Regions from separate parts of the Kitasatospora sp. NPDC056184 genome, predicted to be linked through region 2. Evidence: riboswitches for the same ligand, from Rfam matches in the RefSeq annotation. Region 2 holds a riboswitch; each other region holds the start of a gene.
The links. Region 2 has a riboswitch for cyclic di-AMP ahead of ACFC0B_RS31030 (transglycosylase family protein). Riboswitches for the same ligand answer to the same signal wherever they lie in the genome.

Region 1 (7,469 bases), on a different contig from region 2:
TCCGCCAGGCCGGCCAGGACGGCTACCGCGACGGCTGCCGCGTCCCGATCCCGTGGTCCGGCACCGAGGCCCCGTACGGCTTCGGCCCGGCCGCCGGCGGACCGTCCTGGCTGCCGCAGCCCGCCGAGTGGGCCGCGCTCAGCGTCGAGGTGCAGACCGGCGACCCGACCTCCACCCTGGAGCTGTACCGCTCGGCGCTGGCCCTGCGCAAGGCGCGGCCCGAACTCGGCGCCGGCACGGACGTCGAGTGGCTGGAGAGCCCCGAGGGCACCCTGGCGTTCCGCCGCGGCTCCTTCGTCTGCACCGTCAACACCACCGGCGCCCCGGTCCGGATACCGGCCCCCGGCCGGCCGCTGCTCACCTCGGCCGGCGCCGACCCGGCGGTGGCGGACGGCGAGGCGGTGCTCGCCCCCGACAGCACCGACTGGTGGGCGGTCTGACGTGGTTGCAATAGGCTCTGGGACCGTGACTACGGCGCGACTCTCAGACATCGCGGCGCAGGCGGGGGTCAGTGAAGCCACCGTCTCCCGCGTGCTCAACGGCAAGGCCAACGTCTCGGCCACCACCCGGCAGACCGTGCTGGCGGCCCTGGACGTGCTCGGCTACGAGCGGCCGACCCGGCTGCGCCGGCGCAGCGCCGGGCTGATCGGGCTGATCACCCCGGAGCTGAGCAACCCGATCTTCCCGGCGCTCGCCCAGGTGATCGAGCAGGTGCTGAGCCGGCACGGCTACACGCCGGTGCTCTGCACCCAGACCCCGGGCGGCTCCACCGAGGACGAACTGGTCGAGATGCTGGTCGACCGGGGCGTGGCGGGCATCGTCTTCGTCTCCGGCCTGCACGCCGACTCCACCGCCGACCACGACCGGTACGCCCGGCTGGCCGGGCGCGGGGTGCCGTTCGTGCTGATCAACGGCTACAGCGAGCGGATCGACGCGCCGTTCATCTCGCCGGACGACCGGGCGGCGATGTGGATGGCCGTCCAGCACCTCGCCGAACTCGGCCACGAGCGGATCGGCCTGGCCGTCGGCCAGAAGCGGTACGTGCCGGTGCTGCGCAAGATCGAGGGCTTCACCGCGGCCCTGCGGGAGGTGCTCGGGAGCACCCGGGAGGAGGCCGAGGCGCTGGTCCACCACACGCTGTTCAGCGTGGAGGGCGGGCACGCGGCGGCCGGGGCGCTGCTCGACAAGGGCTGCACGGCGATCGTCTGCGGCAGCGACATGATGGCGCTCGGGGCGATCCGGGCGGTCCGCCAACGGGGCCTGTCGGTGCCGCAGGACGTCTCGGTGGTCGGCTTCGACGACTCGCCGCTGATCGCCTTCACCGAGCCGCCGCTGACCACCGTCCGCCAGCCGGTGGAGGCGATGGCGACCGCGGCGGTGGACGCGCTGCTGGAGGAGGTCGGCGGGAACGCCGCGCAGCGCGGGGAGTTCATGTTCCAGCCGGAGCTGGTGATGCGCGGCTCGACCGGCGCCCGCGCGCGCTGAGCGGAACGAGGAGGCCCGGGAGCACACCGCTCCCGGGCCTCCTCGGCGTTCCCGGGCTCAGCCCTCCTGGGCGGTCGGGCGGTCCTGGGCGACCCGGTGGCCGTCGGCGGAGTCGCCGGTGCGGCTCTCGGTGCGCCGGCCCCGCTCCAGGTAGTCGCGAAGGATCAGTTCGACGGCGTCCTGCGGGCTCTTGGTGCCGGACAGCATCATCGCGTCGATCGCGAGGTTGGCGTCGAGCGAGACGGTGACCTGGGCCATGGTGACTCCTCCTCGGGGGCAGGGCAGCAGCATGCCCGCTGCGGCCCCGGTTTGACCACGGCCGCCCGGTGGCCCGGACCCGCCGCGACGACCGGCGCGCGGCCGCCGCGGCGGGTCCGGGCAGGCCGAAGCCCCCGGGGAGGAGCGACCCGACTCTCCCCGGGGGCTTCGGCGCGACGGGATCAGACCCGGCCGGCGAAGTCCGGGGCCCAGTTGGCGACCGTCTGGAGGCGCACGCCCGAGCTCGGGTTGGCGGCCTCGACGTACTTGCCGTCGCCGATGTAGAGCGCGACGTGGTAGACGCCGGAGTCCTTGCCGTTGTTGGACCAGAACAGCAGGTCGCCCGCCTTGAGGGCGTCCAGCGAGACGTGGGTGGACGCGGCGGCCTGGTCGGCGGCGATGCGCGGGACGGAGACGCCCGCGGCGCGCAGCGCGGCCTGGGTCAGGCCGGAGCAGTCCCAGCCGCCGTTGCCGGTGCCGCCGTAGACGTAGGCCTGGCCGACCTTCGACTGGGCGAAGGAGACGGCGGCGGCCATGCTGCCGGTGGCGGTCGGGGCGGTGGCCGGGGTCTCGGCCTGTGCGGCGGGCTTGCTCGCTGGCTTGGCGGCCGGCGCCTGGGCCTGGGGCCGGGACGGGGTGGCCGGGGCCTGGGTGCCGCCCTGCGAGCCGCCCTGGGCGCGGTTGAACCAGTCGAAGCCCTGGCGCTCACCGAGGGTCAGGTGCTGGCCCGGGTAGATGGTGTGCGGGCCGTCGGCCAGGGTGGCGCGGTTGAGCTCGTACAGGCGCTGCCAGCCGCCCTGGACCTGGTGCTCGTCGGCGATGCTGGACAGCCAGTCGCCGGCGACCACGGTGTAGTCCTCGGCGGCCTGTCGGCCGCTCTGGGGCTGCTGCGGGGCGGCGGCGGTGCCGGAGGCGGCCGGGGCCTGGGTCTGCGGCTCGGCGGCGGGCTTGGCGGCGGGGGCCTGGGTCTGCGGCTTGGCGGCGGGCTTGGCGGCCGGGGTCTGGGCCGGGGCCGGGGTCTGCGCGGCCGGCTTGGCGGCGGCGGAGGTGTCCACCGCGGCCGGGGTGCCGCCCTTGGTCAGACCGGCCTGGACCGAGCAGACCGGCCAGGCGCCGGGGCCCTGGACGGCCAGGACCTTCTCGGCGGTCGCGATCTGCTGGTCCTTGGTGGCGAGGTCGGCGCGCGCGGCGAACGCGGTGCCGCCGAACGCGGACCAGGTGGAGTTGGTGAACTGGAGGCCGCCGTAGAAGCCGTTGCCGGTGTTGATGCTCCAGTTGCCGCCGCTCTCGCACTGGGCCACCTTGTCCCAGGTGGCGACGGAGGCGGCGGAAGCGGTGCCGGTGGTCAGGCAGGGGATGGTGAGGCCGATGCCCGCGACGCCGAGGGTGGCGATCGCGCGACGGGTACGGCCGGACAGTCGGGTGCCGTTGGTGGGCAGCATGAAGACGCGGTCCTCTCCCACGCCTGCGAGGTGAGCTGTCGGATTCGGGCTGGAGTTGCCCGGCCGCGCTGTGGACGCGGCTTCACCCCTAGCCCGGGGCCGGTCCGTGGACCGGTCCTGGGCGAACTACCTGTGGTTCCCCCGCTCCTGCCGTGATGCATTGCGCTGCCAGCACGGCCGACGGCAGGACTCGGCGAAGCGGACGTGCTGGGTTCGTGTGGTCACGAACGGGGAGCACGTTAAGCAGAGGCGCGTTCAAACCGCAAACATGTGTGACGCTCGTCACGGTTTGCGAAATCCATGCTGAGCGGCTGTCCTTCATGATCAGAAATGACCGATTTCCCGCAACGCCGGTCGCCGTCAACGCAACTGCCTATGCTTCAGAGCGTCGGCAGGACGCCGGCGCGCCGCAGCCGTCCGGGGAGAGGGCTACGCACCGATGGGCATCGACGAGGAGCCGGACGCCATCCGTCCGGCCGCCCGGCCGGCCGGAGCACATCGCCGGGCAAAGCACCGCAGAGCGGACATCCCACCCGAACCATCCCGAACTCACTTGACCCGCCGGGCACTCCTGCGCTGGCTCGCCGTCGGCACCGCCTTCGCGGCGATCAGCGGCGAGGAGATCCTGCGCCGCTCGCTGACCGGCGAGACCCACCTGGTCACCCCGGCCGCCGTCATCGGGACGACCCCGACCGAGGCCGTCGGCCCGGAGGGCCCCGACGGCGGCCACGGCGGCGCCCCGCCGGAGGGCACCGGCGCCCCGGAACAGCCCGCCCCCGCGCCCACCGTCGACCAGGGCGGCCGCCGCTGGTCCGACCGGGCCGGCTGGGGCGGCAGCCCGCCGGGGCCGCGCAGCGCCGTGCGGATCACCGACCGGGTCCTGCTCGACACCGACGCCGAGGTCGGCTCCCTGCTGGTCGAGCCGTCCGGCGCGCTCACCTTCGCCGCCGACCGCACCGTCACCCTCGCCGCCGCCGGCAACGTCGAGGTCCGCGGCGCCCTCGCGCTCGCCCCCGACGGCGGCCGCGTCCACACCCTGCGCTTCCCCGGCGTCGACGAGAAGCGCTTCCAGGGCGACGGCATGAAGGTGGTCGACACCGACGTCGGCCTCTGGGTCACCGGCGCCGGCTACCTGCGGCTGGACGGCGCGGCCAAGACGGCCTGGGTCCGCGCCGAGGGCGAGCTCAAGGCCGGCGACACCGTCGTCGACCTGGCCGCCCCGCCCGCCGGCTGGCTGCCCGGCGACGAACTCGCCGTCACCCCGACCGGCCCGCCCGACCAGGAGGGCTTCGCCGCCCGCTACGACCTCGTCACCATCCGGTCCGTCAGCGGAGCCGCCGTCACCCTGGAGGCCCCGCTGCGGTACGCCCACCCCCGGGTCGCCGCCGGAGGGGGCGTCACCGTCGGCGCCGAGGTGCTCAACCTGACCCGCAGCGTCCGGGTCGAGGGCAGCGCCGAGGGCCGCACCCACGTCCACCTCACCAGCTCCCGGCGCGCCGACGTCCGGCACACCGCGCTGCGCTGGGTCGGCCCGCGCGCCGACACCAAGGAGACCTGGAAGGGCCCGGACGGCGCCGCCCCGGTGACCGCGCCGGTGCTCGGCCGCTACGGGCTGCACTTCCACCGGCTCGGCGACGCCACCCGCGGCACCGTCGTCGAGGGGGTGGTGGTCCGCGACGCCGGCAGCCACGCGTACGTCCCGCACGCCAGCCACGGCATCACCTTCCGCAGCTGCATCAGCCACGAGACCTGGGAGGACGCCTACTGGTGGGACGGGCCGCTGGACACCCGCACCCCCCAGCAGCCCTCCGACGACATCGTCTACGAGTCCTGCGTGGCCTCCCGCACCCTGCTCGAACCCAACCCCCGCGCCTACCGGCTGACGGGCTTCAACCTCGGCGCCGGCACCGGCGGCAAGGCGCTGGACTGCGTGGCGGTCGGCGTGCAGGGGGCCAACGGCGCCTCCGGCTTCGAGTGGCCGGAGAACAGCGAGGGCGTCTGGACCTTCCAGCGCTGCCTGGCCCACAACAACCTGCAGGACGGCATCTTCGTCTGGCTCAACGCCAAGCAGCACCACGTGGTCACCGAGTTCGCCGCCTACCACAACGGCGGCTGGGGCATCGAGCACGGCGCCTACCTCAACGACTTCGACTACTCCGCGAGCGTGCTGTACGGCAACGCGGGCGGGGGAGTGGCGCTGCACTCGCTGGGCCGGGACAAGGGGACCGTCTTCGACGGACTGCTGATCGACGCGGCCGGGCGCAGCGACTTCGCGGTCTCCACCGCCCGGCACGAACTCGCGGGGGAGTCCGTCACCTTCGGCCGCTGCCGCTTCACCGGCTACCGCCGGGCCGGGATCGCGTTCCGCGCCGGGGCCGACGGCAAGCCGGACGACGTGCTGGTGCTGGACTGCGAGTTCGGCGGCAACGAGCTGTGGCTGGACCCGGAGGCCGGTCCGCCCAAGAGCATCCTGCTGCGCCGGGCCGGGTCCACCGAGGTGCTCCAGGTGCGCCGGGCGGGGGAGGAGGGCACCGCCCAGCCGCAGTGGAACGCCGCCGCGGCCCCGGTGGCCACCCTGGCCGGCCAGTCGCGGCCGGTGCGGGTGCCCGTGCTGAAGCTGAAGGACGCCGCGGCGGCCACCACCCGGGTGGGTCGGTAGGCGGCACGCGCGGGGCCCGGAACGGTGCGTCCGTTCCGGGCCCCGCGCGTGTCCGGGATGCTACTGGGCGGCGTGCCGCCCGACGGCGCGCGGGCCGTCCTGCTCCTCGGCGTCGGCCTCGTCGGCCGCGGCCCCGGGGTCGACGGCCGGCAGCGCGGCCAGGTAGGTGGAGGCGACCAGCTGGCCCACCGCCTGGTAGGCGCCCAGCGGTGCGGCCGACGGGCAACCGGACTCCTCGGCGGCCGCGGCGAGCAGCTCGGCGTCCGCCTCCGGCCCGATCACCAGCGGGGCGAGCGCCGGGTTCTGGGCGCCCATCTCCTTGAGGTGGGCGACGGCGTCGGCGACCGAGCCGGGCACGTCCAACGCGGCGGCGACGACCGGCACGGCGAGCCGGGCGGCCAGCAGCATGCCGGTGATGCCCGCGGCGTCGGCCGCGGCCCGGCCGCCGGCGGTGGTGAGCACCACGCCGTCGGCGGCGGTCGCGATGGCGAACAGCCGGGCCCGGTCGGCGCGGGCCAGCCCGGCCTCGGAGAGGCGGACGTGGACGCCCTCGGCGAGCAGCGGGTGCGGGCCCAGCGCGTCGGTGACGTGGGCGCCGTACTGGGCGGCGAGCGCGTGCAGTTCGGGGAGGAAGTCGTGCGGGCCGGGCACCAGCGGCACCACGACCGGCACCGGCAGGCCGGCCTCGGCCGCCTCGGCCAGCAGTTCGGCGACGGTGCGCCCGCCGTCCGCCTCGCCGGCGGCGTCACCGGAGGGCAGGTAGCCGGCGGCGGTCCGCACGCCGTTCTGCTCGCTGCGGACGATGGACAGCAGCTCCTCGACGACGGGCCGGGATTCCGGTCCGTCGGCCGCGGGGACGGCGAGCAGCAGGGCCGGGGAACCGGCCGGGATCTCGGGGCGCTCGGGACGGCGGTGGCGCCCCCGCGCACGGGAGCCTGGAGTGCGGACGGGCAGTGGCGCGCCCGGGATGGCTGCGGTGCTCATGGCGGAGATCGTAGGACATCGGTCCGCCCGGTCCGCAGTCGGCTGCCGAACCGGGCGGGACGACCGCCGCGAAAAGCGGACATAACCGGCCCCCGGGCGGCAGTTCTCCCGGTACCCGGTCAGATGCGCCGGAACGGGAACCGCGTTGCCGCCTCCGTGCGTGAGATGTCTCACAGCGCGCGGGCGGTCTGACGGAGGGTCACGGAAGGGCGACTCCCGGCGTTCGAAGATCAACAATCGGCGGGTGGTCGCCTACGGGCGGTCATCGACGGCCGGTCGATTCCATCGGCTATGTCCGTTTACGTACCGTCAGGCGGGTGCCTCGTGATGAGTTCCGGTTCGGTGTCGAAAAGGCCGTGCACCTGCAATGTCCCGTGCTGATGCACGTGCACTGGAGCTATCATCACGTCAAGTGAGGCGGTGTGCCGGGCCGGTACGGGGCCGGTCCGTCCGTTCGGCCGGTGCCGGGGCGCCGAGCTGAACGACCCACTCCGGAGCTCTTCGGGAGATTTCTATGCACGACACGCACGACACGTACGACCCGTACAACGGGATGGCCGCTACCGACCTTGAGGGCGTGGTCTGGCAGAAGAGCCTGCACAGCAACTCCCAGGGCAACTGCGTCGAGTTCGCCGCCCTCC
Region 2 (7,469 bases):
CCGGGCCGCCTTCACGGGCGTGCCGGACGAGCCGTACGAGCTGCCCGCCGGGCTCACCGCGGAGTCGGCGGGCCGGCTGCTGCTCGCGGTGGCGCAGCGCGCGCACGACGCCGGGATCGACGTGGACGCCGCGCTGCGGGCCGCGGCGCGCGACTACCGGGACGCGGTGCGCGCCGCGGAGGGCCTGAAGCCCGCCCGCTAGCGGGCGAGCGGCCACACCTCACGCGGACGCCGCCGCACGCGGACATCGCCGTACGCGGACGCCGCCCGGACGCCGCCTCAGACGGCGGTGACGTGCTCCACCGGGCGGCGCCGCGCCGGGACGACGACCTCGCCGATCGCCTCGCCGACCAGGGCGACGAGTTCGGCGAGCCGCTCCAGGTCGAGGTGGTCGGGCAGGTCGGAGAGCGAGACGATCCGCTCGCCGTCCGGCCCGGCCACGCAGAACAGGTCGATCGGGCCCAGGTGCTTCTCGGCGGTGTCGACCAGCGCGGCGACGTCGCTGGGGCGGCGGACGTCGCCGCCGACGCCGACGACCCGGCAGCCCGGCCGGTCGAGTTCGGTCGCGAGGTCCTCGGCGACCCCGGCCTGCTGGTCGGCGATCAGCATCCCGGCGGCTCCCGCCGCGGTGAGCCGGCGGGCGAGGCCCGCCCCCGACCCGCCGTCGAGTACGGCGATCACGACGACCGCACCGGTGACCCGCATGGCCTTGCTCCTCCCTGTGGGCGGCTCCGCACCGACGCCCACGGACATCTTGCGGAGGATCGTAGGCAGGTCCCGACCCCCCGCAACAGGAATTACCCCTCAGGTGACCAGGCTCACGCCTGCCGCGCGGAACGGACCCGCCCGGGCGCCGCGCACGCCGTGCGCCGGCCCGGATCCGCCCGGGATACCGTCGACCCATGCCAGCTCAGCCCGACGCCGCCCGTCCGCCCCTGTTCACCTGGGAGTTCGCCGCCGATCCGTACCCCGCGTACGCGTGGCTGCGCGAGCACGAGCCGGTGCACCGGACCACCCTGCCGAGCGGGGTGGAGGCCTGGCTGGTCACCCGGTACGCGGACGCCCGGCAGGCGCTGGCGGACGGTCGGCTCTCCAAGAACCCGGTCCACCACAGCGAGCAGGCCCACCGCACCGGCCGCGTCGGCATCCCGGGCGAGCGCCAGGCCGACCTGATGACCCATCTGCTGAACATCGACCCGCCGGACCACACCCGGCTGCGCCGCCTGGTGTCCAAGGCGTTCACCCCGCGCCGGGTGGCGGCCTTCGAGCCGCGGGTGCAGCAGCTGACCGACCGGCTGATCGACGGCTTCGCGGCGCGCGGCTCCGCCGACCTCATCCACGAGTTCGCGTTCCCGCTCCCCATCTACGCGATCTGCGACCTGCTCGGGGTGCCGGCCGAGGACCAGGACGACCTGCGGGACTGGGCGGGCGCGATGATCCGCCACCACGGCGGGCAGCGCGGCGGCGTGGGCCGCGCGGTGAAGAAGATCCGCGCCTACCTGCTGGAGCTGATCCACCGCAAGCGGGCTGACCTCGGCGACGACCTGATCTCGGGGCTGATCCGGGCCGGCGACCACGGCGAGCACCTGACCGAGAACGAGGCGGCGGCGATGGCCTTCATCCTGCTGTTCGCCGGCTTCGAAACCACCATCAACCTGATCGGCAACGGGTGCTTCGCCCTGTTCCGGCACCTGGAGCAGCGCCGGCTGCTCCAGGAGTCCGTCGGGCGCGGCGAGAGCGCGCTGCTGGAGACCGGGATCGAGGAACTCCTGCGCTACGACGGGCCGGTGGAGCTGGCCACCTGGCGGTTCGCGACCAGCCCGCTGACCATCGGCGGGGTGCGGATCCCGGTCGGCGACCCGGTGCTGGTGGTGCTCGCGGCGGCGGACCGGGACCCGGCGCGGTTCGCCGCCGAGAACACCCTGGACCTGGCCCGGGCCGACAATCCGCACCTGGGGTTCGGCCACGGCATCCACTACTGCATCGGCGCGCCGCTGGCGCGGCTGGAGGGACGGGCCGCGCTGGCCACCCTGCTGACCCGGCTGCCGGACCTGCGGCTCGCCGCGGACCCCGGGGACCTGCGCTGGCGCGGTGGTCTGATCATGCGGGGACTCCGTGAACTTCCGGTGGAATTCACGCCGGAGAAAGCGTCCGTCGAGGAGGCTCCGAACACCCGTTCCGAGGGCTGACGGACCGGCACAACACGCTGACGGGCACTCTCCGTTGCGCGTTTACCGGGGGTCTGAACCACCCTCAATCCGGACATACCTCCTCGGTTGGTAGGCAATCCATCACATGACGTGATGTCCATGTGATATCTGCGATATGAGCTTGTGATTGCTCTGAAGATCTGTCTAGTCTCCGTGGAGTTCGCAGCTGCGAACCTCGTCCGCGGAACGCCGAGTCCTGCCCGCCGCGACACGGGACACCGACCAGAACCCTGGGCAGGGGCGGGGGACCCAGGTTTTGCGCCGTCTCCCACGGCTAGGGGTGAAGCCGCCTCCGCGCGGCCGGGCCACCTCCCGGTCCGAACCCGACAGCTCACCTCGCAGGCGTGCGGAGAGGGACCCCTTCATGCTGTTCGTTGGAACCGGTCGTCACCGTCGCCGTACCCAGGCCGAGAAGGCCATCGCCGTCGCCGGTGTCGCCGGCGTCGGACTGGCGATGCCGATCCTGAGCGCCACCGGCGCCTCCGCCGCCCCGGTCTCCACCTGGGACGCGGTCGCCCAGTGCGAGGCCGGCGGCAACTGGAGCATCAACACCGGCAACGGCTTCTACGGCGGCCTCCAGTTCACCTCCAGCACCTGGAAGGCGTACGGCGGCACCGCCTACGCGCCGCAGGCCAACCAGGCCTCGAAGGCCCAGCAGATCTCGGTCGCCGAGAAGGTCCTCGCCTCGCAGGGCCCGGGCGCCTGGCCGGTCTGCTCCAAGAAGGCCGGCCTGAGCAAGGGCGGCGCCCCGGCGGCGGTCGACACCGCGGCGGCCGCCGAGCCGGCCGCCCCGAAGCCGCAGGCCCAGCCGCAGCAGCAGACCCCGAAGCCCGCCGCCCCGAAGCCGGCCGCCGCCCCGAAGCCGCAGGCCCAGCCGCAGCAGCAGGCCGCCAAGCCGCAGGCCCGGCAGTACGCGCCGCAGAGCGCCCAGCAGGCTCCGCAGGCCCAGCAGCAGGTCCAGCAGCAGGCCCCGCAGTCCCCGGCCTTCTCCGGCAAGGCCGGCTGGGACGCCGACGCCAAGGTCTTCTGGTACCAGAACAACGGCGCCTGGTACTGGACCAGCCACCAGAGCGTCTACCAGCAGTACGCCGGCCAGCCGGCCGCCCAGGCCGCCCCCGCCGCGCAGCAGCAGTCGGCCGGCCACGGCTACACCGTCCGCTCCGGCGACACCCTCGCCGGGATCGCCACCGCCCAGGGCGTCTCCGGCGGCTGGCAGGCGCTCTACGACGGCAACCGCGGCACCGTCGGCGCCGACCCGAACCTGATCGTCCCGGGCCAGGTCCTGACCCTCGGCTGACGACCGCTCCGACCGGACGGACGAAGGGGGGCCGATCGGCCCCCCTTCGTCCGCATCCGGACCCCTCCGGTCGGGCAACCAGGTGAACTACCGGTGGGTAGCGAGGCCACACGCTGAGACGGAACCGAGGTCGACGTGGCCCGGACAGCCCGTGCGGTTAGGCTCTGGTCGTAACGACTCCGCAATCGTCCGGCCGACCGCACCCCACCGTCGGCCGAACCTGCTTCCGCTAGGAGATGCCTCGTGCCGTCCATCGATGTCGTCGTCGCCCGTGAGATTCTCGACTCGCGCGGCAACCCCACGGTCGAGGTCGAGGTCGGCCTCGACGACGGCAGCACCGGCCGTGCCGCCGTCCCGTCGGGTGCCTCCACCGGTGCCTTCGAGGCGCTGGAGCTCCGCGACGGTGACAAGAACCGCTACTTCGGCAAGGGCGTGGAGAAGGCCGTCCTGGCCGTCATCGAGCAGATCGGCCCCGAGCTGGTCGGCTACGACGCCACCGAGCAGCGCCTGATCGACCAGGCCATGCTCGACCTGGACGCCACCCCGGACAAGTCCTCGCTCGGCGCCAACGCCATCCTGGGCGTCTCGCTGGCCGTCGCGCACGCCGCCTCCGAGGCCAGCGACCTGCCGCTGTTCCGCTACCTGGGCGGCCCGAACGCGCACGTCCTGCCGGTCCCGATGATGAACATCCTCAACGGCGGCTCGCACGCGGACTCCAACGTCGACATCCAGGAGTTCATGATCGCCCCGATCGGCGCGGAGTCCTTCTCCGAGGCCGTCCGCTGGGGCGTCGAGGTCTACCACACCCTCAAGGGCGTGCTGAAGGAGCGCGGTCTGTCGACCGGCCTGGGCGACGAGGGCGGCTTCGCCCCGAACCTGGACTCCAACCGCGAGGCCCTGGACCTCATCGTCGAGGCCATCCAGAAGGCCGGCTACGTGCCGGGCAAGGACGTCGCGCTCGCCCTGGACGTCGCCTCCTCCGAGTTCTACGAGGACGGCGCCTACCAGTTCGAGGGCAAGGCGCTCACCGCCGCCGAGCTCATCGAGTACTACGCCGGCCTGGTCGCCGCCTACCCGCTGGTCTCCATCGAGGACCCGCTGGACGAGTCGGACTGGGACGGCTGGAAGGCCATGACCGAGAAGCTGGGCGACAAGGTCCAGCTGGTCGGCGACGACCTGTTCGTCACCAACCCGGCCCGCCTGGCCCGCGGCATCGAGACCGGCACCGCCAACGCGCTGCTGGTGAAGGTCAACCAGATCGGCTCGCTGACCGAGACCCTGGACGCCGTCGAGCTGGCCCAGCGCAACGGCTACCGCTGCATGATGTCGCACCGCTCCGGCGAGACCGAGGACGTCACCATCGCCGACCTGGCCGTCGCCACCAACTGCGGCCAGATCAAGACCGGCGCCCCGGCCCGCTCCGAGCGCGTCGCCAAGTACAACCAGCTGCTGCGCATCGAGGAGATCCTCGACGACGCCGCCGAGTACGCCGGCCGCGGCGCCTTCCCGCGGTTCAAGCACGAGGGCTGAGCCCGACCGGCGGCGCCCGGCCGGTATCGCCCGGACGCCCGGTAGCGCACGCCTGACCGGTGCCCCGCCGTTCACCCCGTAGGGTGGACGGCGGGGCACCGTCGCGACCAGGAGGGGACACCGGAGATGGCAGGCTGGAGGATCCCGGGCTTGGCGGCCCGGCCTCGGTTCACGAGCCGGGCGACCGTCCTCGTGCTGGTGCTCTGCTCCCTGGTGGCGATCCTGGCCTATCCGACGCGGCAGTTCATCTCGCAGCGCTCGGAGATCTCGGCCCAGCGCGCCCGGGCCGAGCACGCCCGGCAGCAGGTCGAGCAGCTGCGCCGGGAGAAGGCCCGCTGGCAGGACCCGGAGTACGTCAAGGCCCAGGCCCGCACCCGGCTGCACTACGCGATGCCGGGGGAGACCCCGTACATCGCGGTGGACCCGGCGGGCCAGGACGCGGCGAAGTCCGCGCTGGGCGCTCCGCCGCCCGCGGCGGGCCCGGCGGCCGGTCCGGCCGAGCCGGCCCGGCCCTGGTACGCCAGCGTCTGGGACTCCGTCGACGCCGCCGCCGCGCCGGTGGCCGCCGCGCCCCCGGCCCCCGCCGCCCCGGGGCAGCCCGCCCCTCCCTCACCACCCGCCCCCGCCCCCGCTGGAGACAGCTCCTCCCATGACCACTGAGAACCACCCCACCGTCTCCGACGAGGACGTCGCGGCGATCGCCGCACAGCTCGGCCGGGTCCCGCGCGGCCTGCGCGGTGTGGCCCACCGCTGCCCGTGCGGCAACCCGGACGTCGTGGAGACGGCCCCCCGGCTGCCGGACGGCACGCCGTTCCCGACGCTCTACTACCTGACCTGCCCCAAGGCCGCCTCGCTGATCGGCACCCTGGAGGCGGACGGCGTGATGAAGGACCAGAGCGCCCGGCTCGCCGAGGACCCCGAGCTGGCCGCGGCGTACCAGAAGGCGCACGAGGACTACATCGCCCGCCGCGACGCCATCGAGGTGCTGGAGGGCTTCCCGAGCGCCGGCGGCATGCCGGACCGGGTCAAGTGCCTGCACGTGCTGGTCGGCCACTCGCTGGCGGCCGGCGAGGGCGTCAACCCGCTCGGCGACGAGGCGCTCGGCATGCTGGAGGACTGGTGGGCCAAGGGCCCGTGCGTCTCCGCCGAGGAGGTCGCGGCCGCCGGCGAGCGGGTGGCCCGCAACCGGGCCAAGGAGCAGGACCACGAGGCCGTGATCGCGGCCAAGGAGCAGAAGACCGCCGACCGCGCCGCCAAGCGGGCCGCGCAGGAGGCGGACGAGGCGGGGGAGGACGGCGCATGAGCACCACCCGGGTGGCCGCGATCGACTGCGGGACCAACTCGATCCGGCTGCTGGTCGCCGACCTCGACCCGGAGACCGGCGCGATCACCGACCTCGACCGGCGGATGATCATCAACCGGCTCGGCCAGGGCGTGGACCGCACCGGCCGGCTGCACCCGGACGCGCTGGCGCGCACCTTCGCCGCCTGCCGGGAGTACGCCGAGGTGATCGCCGGCTTCGGGGTGGGGCCGGAGCGGATCCGCTTCGTCGCCACCAGCGCCTCCCGGGACGCCGAGAACAGCGCCGAGTACGTCGACGGCGTGCGGGCGGCCCTGGGCGTCGAGCCCGAGGTGGTCAGCGGCGAGGAGGAGGCGCACCTGTCCTTCACCGGCGCCACCAAGGAGCTCACCGGCGGTCAGTTCCCGGCCCCGTACCTGGTCTTCGACCTGGGCGGCGGTTCGACCGAGTTCGTGCTCGGTGCCGAGGACGTGCGGGCGGCGCGCTCGGTGGACATCGGCTGCGTCCGGCTGACCGAGCGGCACTTCGGCGGCGCCGAACTGCCCTCGGACGAGCAGATCGCGGAGGCCCGGGCGCACGTGCGGGCGGAGCTGGACCGGGCCGAGGAGGCCGTCCCGCTGACCGGCGCGGCCACCCTGGTCGGCCTGGCCGGCACGGTCACCACGATCTCGGCGATCGCCCAGGACCTGCCCCGGTACGACTCGGCGGCGATCCACCACTCGCGGATCTCCCGCGAGCGGGTCGCCGAGATCGCCGACCGGCTGCTGCACGCCACCCACGCGGAGCGGGCGGCGATCCCGTCGATGCACCCGGGCCGGGTGGACGTGATCGCGGCCGGCGCGCTGGAGCTGCTGGAGATCATGGCGCGGACGGGCGCCGCCGAGGTGGTCGTCAGCGAGCACGACATCCTGGACGGCATCGCCTGGAGTATCGCCCGCTGACCTGGCGCGGGACTTACCGGACCGGCCCCGGACGCCCCCCCCGGGGCTCCGGGGCCGGGGCGCGCCGGGGGCGCTGCGGGAATGTTCGTGAATTTCTTCACATGAGGATCCAGCCTTTCGCGGGGCCGGGGGGCCCGCTCCGTCCGATATGTGGGACCGAAGGCTCGCTGGGCGTGATGGCCGTTGGATCG
Region 3 (7,469 bases), on a different contig from region 2:
ACGGCGGCGCGTTCGGCGGGGGAGAGGCCGGGGGCCGCGACGGCCAGCAGGGCGGGGTCGGAGAGCAGCCGGTCGATCAGCCGACGGGGCGTCAGGACCGGCCACAGGGCGTCGAGTCCGGCGCGGATCCCGGGCTGTGCCCAGAGTTCGCCCGGTGCGTGGCGGGCCTCCTCCTCGTCGTACGGGCGGCCGAGGGAGAGCGCCTGCGCCACCGCGAGGGCGTCGAGCAGGGTGCGCAGGAAGAACGCGCGGGCCCGGTTGTGGGGCAGGCACAGTCCGCGCGCGGCCCGCCGGGCCTCGGCGCAGACCCGGTGGGGCAGCCGCAGGCCCTCGCCGAGCAGCAGGTCGCCGGCGGGCAGCGACTGGTGGGCCCCGACGGCGCGCCGGACCGCGTCCGCCATCCACGGCCCGCCCTTGACCACCGCGGCGGCCGGTGCGTCCTCGGCGGTGGCCCGCACGCCGGGGAACAGCTCGCCGACGGTGCGCAGCACCACCTCGGTCTCGCCGAGCGCGGGCAGCACCTGGTCGATGTAGCGCAGGAACGCCGGGTTGGGGCCGAGGACCAGGACGCCGCGCCGCTCCAGCACCGCGCGGTGGGTGTACAGCAGGTAGGCGGCGCGGTGCAGGGCGGTGACGGTCTTGCCGGTGCCCGGGCCGCCCTGGACGACCAGGGCGCCGGGCAGCGGGGCGCGGATCACCCGGTCCTGCTCGGCCTGGATGGTCGCGACGACGGTGGCCATCCGGCCGGTGCGCTCGCGGTCGAGGGCGGCGAGCAGCGCCGCCTCGCCGACCAGGCCGCGCCGGCCGCCCTCGTCCAGTCCGGCCAGGTCGAGCGCCTCGTCGTCCAGCCCGACGAGGGTGCGGCCGCGGGTGTGCAGGTGGCGGCGGCGGACCAGCCCGCCCGGGTCGGCCGGGGTGGCGGTGTAGAAGGGGCGGGCGGCGGGGGCGCGCCAGTCGACCAGCACCGGCTCGTAGGTCTCGTCCAGCTCGTCGCGCAGGCCGATCCGGCCGATGTGGCGGACGGTGCCGTCGCGGTGGTCGAGGCGGCCGAAGCAGAGGCCGCGCTCGACGGCGTCCAGCCGGGCGGCGCGGCGGGCGGCCTCGGCGGCGCGCAGTTCGCGCTCCAGCCGGGCCTGGTGGGTGCCGCCGGGGCCGGCCTCGCGGCCGGCCGCCGCGAGGGTCCGGCGGGCGCGCTCGCGGGCGGCGTCCAGATGGGCGTAGAGGCCGGTCAGCCGGGCCTGTTCGGCGCGCAGCGCCTCGGCGAGGAGGGCGTCCGGGTCGGCCGGTGGAGGGGGAACCGCTGGAGATCCGTTCACGGGTGTGGTATCCTTGCGGTGAGGAGTTTTTAGGGCACTCATTCTCGATGGCTCAAGTGCCCCAGCCTACCCGAGCCCGGGCCGTTCCGGCTGACCTCGGCTGTTAGGCTTGCGAAGCGTGAGCGCGAAGCCCCAGATCCCCAATGTCCTGGCCTCCCGGTACGCCTCGGCGACCCTGGCCCAGCTCTGGTCCCCCGAGCACAAGGTGGTCCTCGAGCGCCATCTCTGGCTCGCCGTCCTGAAGGCCCAGCAGGACCTCGGCGTCGAGGTGCCCGCCACCGCCGTCGCCGACTACGAGCGGGTCGTCGACCAGGTCGACCTCGGTTCCATCGCCGCCCGTGAGCGGGTCACCCGGCACGACGTCAAGGCCCGGATCGAGGAGTTCAGCGAGCTCGCCGGCCACGAGCAGATCCACAAGGGCATGACCTCCCGGGATCTGACCGAGAACGTCGAGCAGCTGCAGATCCGGCAGTCGCTGGAGCACGTGCGCGACCGCACCGTCGCGGTGCTGGTCCGCCTGGGCCGGCTCTCCGCCGAGCACGCCGAGCTGGTCATGGCCGGCCGCTCGCACAACGTGGCCGCGCAGGCCACCACCCTGGGCAAGCGCTTCGCGTCGATCACCGACGAGCTGCTGGTCGCCTTCCGCCGCCTGGAGGAGCTGATCGCCCGCTACCCGCTGCGCGGGATCAAGGGCCCGGTCGGCACCGCCCAGGACATGCTCGACCTGCTCGGTGGCGACACCGACAAGCTCGCCGACCTGGAGCGCCGGGTCGCCGCGCACCTCGGCTTCGAGAACGTGCTCACCAGCGTCGGCCAGGTCTACCCGCGCTCGCTGGACTTCGAGGTGCTGACCGCCCTCGTCCAGCTGGCGGCCGCGCCGTCCAGCCTGGCCAAGACCATCCGCCTGATGGCCGGCCACGAGCTGGTGACCGAGGGCTTCAAGGAGGGCCAGGTCGGCTCCTCGGCGATGCCGCACAAGATGAACACCCGCTCCTGCGAGCGCGTGAACGGCCTGGCCGTGATCCTGCGCGGCTACGCGTCGATGACCGGCGAGCTGGCCGGCGACCAGTGGAACGAGGGCGACGTCTCCTGCTCCGTGGTCCGCCGGGTCGCGCTGCCGGACGCCTTCTTCGCCTTCGACGGCCTGCTGGAGACCTTCCTGACCGTCCTCGACGAGTTCGGCGCCTTCCCGGCCGTGATCGAGGCCGAGCTGGACCGCTACCTGCCGTTCCTGGCCACCACCAAGGTGCTGATGGGCGCGGTGCGCGCGGGCGTCGGCCGGGAGACCGGGCACGAGGTCATCAAGGAGCACGCCGTCGCCTCCGCGCTCGCGATGCGGGCCGGCGCCCGGGAGAACGAGCTGCTGGACCGGCTGGCCGGCGACGACCGGATCCCGCTGGACCGGGCCGCGCTGGACGCGCTGCTGGCCGACAGGCTGTCCTTCACCGGTGCCGCCGGCGCGCAGGTCGCCGAGGTCGTCCGCCAGGTCGAGGCCGTCGCGGCCGCGTACCCGGAGGCCGCCAAGTACGCGCCGGGCGACATCCTCTGACGGACCGCCGGGCTTCTCAGGGCCCCGTCGCCGAGGAGGCGGCGGGGCCCTCGCCGTGCTCCGCCGGGACGGCGGCGGGGTGGCCGGGGTCGAGCGGCGGGCCGTTGGTGGGGCAGGTGTAGCGGCAGTCCGGCTCGGCCACCGGGTGCTCGTCCTCCGGGGCCAGCACATTGCCGTGGACGGCGACCAGCGCGGTCACCCCGCCGGCCACGAGCAGCCCGGCGCAGATCAGCATCGCGGTGCGGAAGGCGGAGTCGACCGCGTCCGGCACCCGGTAGGCGTCCCCGCTCAGGCCGGCCAGCGAGGGCAGCGCGGCGACCGCCAGCAGGCCGGCCGCCCGGGCCGCGGCGTTGTTGACCCCGCTGGCGATGCCCGCGTGCCGCACGTCCACCGCCGCCAGCACGGTGGCGGTCAGCGGTGCCACCAGCAGCACCATGCCGAAGCCCATCACCGCCACCGCGGGCAGCACGTCCGTCCAGTACGAGGCGCCGGGCCCGATCCGCAGCATCAGCAGCACGCCCACCGCGCAGAGCACCGGCCCGACGGTGAGCGGCAGCCGGGGGCCGATCCGCTTGCCCAGCCGGCCGGCCCGGGCGGACAGCACCAGCATGATCACGGTGATCGGCACCAGGGCCAGCCCGGAGACCAGCGGGGAGAAGCCGGAGACGATCTGCAGTTGCACGACCAGGAGGAAGAAGACGCCGCTGAAGGCCGCGTAGACGGCGAGGGTGACCAGGTTCACGGCGGTGAACAGCCGGGAGGAGAAGAGGCCGAGCGGCAGCATCGGCTCCGGGGTGCGGCGCTCGACCGCGATGAAGGCGGCGCCGAGCAGCAGGCCCGCGACCCCGGTGACCCAGACCGCGGCGGACACGCCCTTCCCGGCGGCGGTCAGCGCGTAGGTGACGGCGCCCAGCGCCAGGGCGGCCAGCACCGCGCCCAGCACGTCGAAGCGGCCGGTCGCGGACTCGTCCCGGCTCTCCGGCACGTGCCGGGCCGACACCGCCACCACCAGCGCCGCCAGCGGCAGGTTCAGCAGGAAGATCCAGCGCCAGCCGGGCCCGTCCACCAGCCAGCCGCCGAGCAGCGGGCCGACCGCCGCCGACACGCCGCCGAACCCCGACCAGAGGCCGACGGCCGCCGAGCGGTCGTCCGGGTGGAAGACCGCCTGGAGCATCGCCAGCGAGCCGGGGGTGAGCAGCGCGCCGCCGACGCCCTGCACGGCGCGCGCGAGGATCAGCACCTCGATGGTGGGCGCGGCGGCGCAGGCCGCGGAGGCGGCGGCGAACCAGACCACGCCGAGCAGGAAGACCCGGCGCCGGCCGTACCGGTCGCCGAGCGCGCCGCCGAGCAGGATCAGGCCCGCCAGGGTGAGCAGATACGCGTTGAGCGTCCATTGCAGGGCGTCGAGTTGGGCGCCGAGGTCGGCGCCGATCCGGGGCAGCGCGACGTTCACGACGGTTCCGTCGAGCATCGCCATGCTGGAGCCGAGCACCGTCGCCAGAAGTACCCAGCGACCCTGCGCGGTGCCCAACCGCAGGGTGCCGGCCTCGGAGGTGGCCACGGCCCATGGTGAGCCCGGTGGGGCCCACGTGACAAGGGTCACCGGGGGTGTGTCGGAGGATGCCCGTTCCGTGAGTGATCGTGTGCGTACTGATTCCGACATCGGCGCAGGGTTGCGGATCACGTGCGCACCGTCAATGGATTGTGCACGTACTGTGCATGGCTTTCCTGCGGAGCGTCACGGCATTGCGGACTTTGGTCCCGGGGCGCGGAGATCGACATTGCTTCACCCGAACGGATGGGTTTTAGTTCAGCGACCGCCCGGCGTCAGCCCGGGTGGCCACCGGGTGGAACGCCTAGTCCTGCCGCTGCCCGGTGGTACGCAACGAACTCTGTACGGCAGGAGCGGGGGACCCACAGGTAAGTCGCCGGACCCGGAATTTCCCGCGGTCCGGCTTGGGGTGAAGCCGCCATTGTGCGCGGCCGGGCAACTCCAGCCCGAACCCGACAGCTCACCTCGCAGGCGTCGGAGAGGACATTTCCATGCCCGCACAGGCTCGTCGTATCGCCCTGCCCCGCGCCGCCCGCATCGGCATCGCCACCGCTGTCACCGGTGCCGCCTTCGCCCTCCCGCTGGTGACCACCGTCACCGCCCAGGCCCACGAGGTCCCCGCCGCGAAGGCCGCCGCTCCGGCCGCCGCCCCGGCCGCGCAGTCCGCGCCGGCCGCCGCTCCGGCCGCCCCGGCCGCGCAGTCCGCGCCGGCCGCCGCTCCGGCCGCCCCGGCCGAGGAGAGCTACAAGGTCGTCGGCGGGGACACCCTGTCGAAGATCGCCACCGCGAAGAACGTCGAGGGCGGCTGGCAGGCGCTGTACGAGCACAATCGCTCGGTCGTCGGCGCCAACCCGAACCTGATCTTCCCGGGCCAGCAGCTCGCGCTCGGCACCAAGGCCGCCCCGGCCGCTCCGGCCGCCAAGCCGGCCGCGCCCGCCGCGAAGCCCGCCGCGCCCGCCACCAAGTCGGCCGCCCCGGCCGCGAAGCCGGCTGCTCCGGCCGCCAAGCCCGCCGCTCCGGCGACCAAGCCGGCCGCCCCGGCCGTCAAGCCCGCCGTCCAGCCCGTCGTCGCCCCGGTGACCGCGACCCCGGTCGTCGCCGCCACCTCCGGCTACGTCGCCCCGCTGGCCAACCCGAAGCTCGGCACCGCCTACGGCGTGGCCGGCTCGATGTGGTCCTCCGGCCACCACACCGGCGCCGACTTCGTCGCGGCCACCGGCACCCCGCTGCGCGCCATCGCGAACGGCACCGTGGTGAAGGCCGGCAACGGCGGCGCCTACGGCAACGAGGTCGAGATCAAGCTCGCCGACGGCAAGTACGCCCAGTACGCGCACCTGTCCTCGATCGGCGTCAAGGTCGGCCAGGCCGTCACCGCCGGCCAGCAGATCGGCCTCTCCGGTGCCACCGGCAACGTGACCGGCCCGCACCTGCACTTCGAGGTCCGCACCGGCTCGGAGTACGGCTCGGACATCGACCCGATCGCCTACCTGCGGGCGCACGGCGTCGCGATCTGACCCTCCGGTCGGATCCTCTCCACCACCGCTGGGTGCGGGGCGAAACGACTCCCCCGGAATGGTCATGTCGGGTGACCGCTCGACCGGGTGATCGCCGTACCTCCAGTGGATCGACGGGCGCGGGACACGCCCGTCCGGCCGGCCCGGCTCGCGAGACCTCCCTCGCGAGCCGGGCCGGCTGCCGTCGTTCACCCGTTCACCCGTTCGCCGAGCCTCCTCGAACGGGGCGGGTCCTGGTCGAACACGGCGTCAACCCGGCGGTGGTGATGCCGGATCACCCCTCGTTGCGGCCCCTTCGCCGCGCCCCCGATGCTGTCGGGCAGTCACCGCCCGACCGGACCGGCGGGCGGCACAGTCACGGCGGGTGAAGGGGGCCGGATGGCCATCCAGCGCGGGGACGCGGTCGAGGACGCGGGGCGGCGGCCGGGGGCGGGGGTGGGGGTGGACCGGCTGAAGGCGGGCTCGGTCGGGCTGCCGGGCGTGGTGTTCATGGCGGTCGCCACGGCGGCGCCGATCACCGCGATGACCGGCAACCTCCCGATCGTCATCGGCCAGGGCAACGGTGCCGGCGCGCCCGCCGCGTACGTCTTCGCGACCCTGGTGCTCACCGTCTTCTCGGTCGGCTACGTGGCGATGGCCCGTCACCTCACCGCGGCCGGGGCCTTCTACGGCTACATCTCGCACGGGCTGGGCCGGGTGCTCGGGATGGCCTCGGGGCTGCTGGCCCTGCTCGCCTACATCGTCTTCGAGGCGGCGGTGATCGGCTTCTTTGCGTACGCGCTGCGCGGGCTGGTCGCGGCGCGGTCGGGGGTGGAACTGCCCTGGGGCTGGTACGCGGCGCTCGGGCTGCTGGTGATCGCGGTGACGGCCTGGTTCGACCTGCACCTGACCGCGCGGGTGCTCGGGGTGGCGCTGGTGCTGGAGGTCGCCGTGCTGGGCGCGGTCGCGCTGGCGGTGCTGTTCACCGGTGGCGGGCCGGACGGGATCGCCGGGGAGTCGCTCGATCCGCTGAACGCCTTCCGCGGCGTGGCCGGGACGGGGACGGGCGGTGCCGGGCTGGGGATGTTCTTCGCGTTCTGCTCCTGGGTCGGCTTCGAGTCCACGGCGATGTACGGCGAGGAGTCCCGGGACCCGAAGCGGGTCGTGCCGAGGGCGACGCTGATCGCGGTGGTCGGGGTCGGGGTGTTCTACGTCTTCGTCTCCTGGATGATCGTCTCCGGCAACGGCGTGCGGCGCGCGGTCGACGTCGCCGAGGGCCTGGTCCCGGGCAAGGACGGCAACAGCCTCTTCTTCGACCCGCTCGGCGCACACCTCGGCGGCTGGGCGGTCACGGTGTTCCAGTGGCTGGTGGTGAGCGGTTCCTTCGCCTGCGCGATGGCCTTCCACCAGTGCGCGGCCCGGTACCTGTACGCGATCGGGCGCGAGGGCTTCCTCCACCCCGCGCTCGGACGCACCCATCCGCGGCACGGCTCGCCGCACGTCGCCTCGCTGGTCCAGTCGGTGGTCGCGGCGGCGCTGGTGGCCGGGTTCCTGGCAGC

Region 1: it holds a riboswitch for cyclic di-AMP, as region 2 does, so the genes downstream of both, ACFC0B_RS12015 (transglycosylase family protein) here and ACFC0B_RS31030 (transglycosylase family protein) in region 2, are expected to answer to the same signal.
Region 3: it holds a riboswitch for cyclic di-AMP, as region 2 does, so the genes downstream of both, ACFC0B_RS26120 (peptidoglycan DD-metalloendopeptidase family protein) here and ACFC0B_RS31030 (transglycosylase family protein) in region 2, are expected to answer to the same signal.

The regions. Positions count from the first base shown of each region.
Region 1 is NZ_JBHJUI010000005.1:6,580-14,048, reverse strand. Features, by position in the region: gene ACFC0B_RS12030 (alpha-amylase family glycosyl hydrolase) at 1-440, shown strand, start outside; gene ACFC0B_RS12025 (LacI family DNA-binding transcriptional regulator) at 466-1,485, shown strand; gene ACFC0B_RS12020 (hypothetical protein) at 1,543-1,743, opposite strand; gene ACFC0B_RS12015 (transglycosylase family protein) at 1,926-3,206, opposite strand; cyclic di-AMP (ydaO/yuaA leader) riboswitch at 3,193-3,391, opposite strand; gene ACFC0B_RS12010 (hypothetical protein) at 3,739-5,844, shown strand; gene ACFC0B_RS12005 (hypothetical protein) at 5,905-6,828, opposite strand; gene ACFC0B_RS12000 (DUF397 domain-containing protein) at 7,343-7,469, shown strand, end outside.
Region 2 is NZ_JBHJUI010000020.1:123,830-131,298, reverse strand. Features, by position in the region: gene ACFC0B_RS31045 (MazG family protein) at 1-202, shown strand, start outside; gene ACFC0B_RS31040 (SDR family NAD(P)-dependent oxidoreductase) at 280-705, opposite strand; gene ACFC0B_RS31035 (cytochrome P450) at 903-2,189, shown strand; cyclic di-AMP (ydaO/yuaA leader) riboswitch at 2,421-2,569, shown strand; gene ACFC0B_RS31030 (transglycosylase family protein) at 2,575-3,507, shown strand; gene eno (phosphopyruvate hydratase) at 3,751-5,037, shown strand; gene ACFC0B_RS31020 (septum formation initiator family protein) at 5,188-5,697, shown strand; gene ACFC0B_RS31015 (DUF501 domain-containing protein) at 5,669-6,340, shown strand; gene ACFC0B_RS31010 (exopolyphosphatase) at 6,337-7,278, shown strand.
Region 3 is NZ_JBHJUI010000014.1:33,914-41,382, forward strand. Features, by position in the region: gene ACFC0B_RS26105 (HelD family protein) at 1-1,316, opposite strand, end outside; gene purB (adenylosuccinate lyase) at 1,426-2,865, shown strand; gene ACFC0B_RS26115 (MFS transporter) at 2,882-4,528, opposite strand; cyclic di-AMP (ydaO/yuaA leader) riboswitch at 4,739-4,906, shown strand; gene ACFC0B_RS26120 (peptidoglycan DD-metalloendopeptidase family protein) at 4,909-5,931, shown strand; gene ACFC0B_RS26125 (APC family permease) at 6,310-7,469, shown strand, end outside.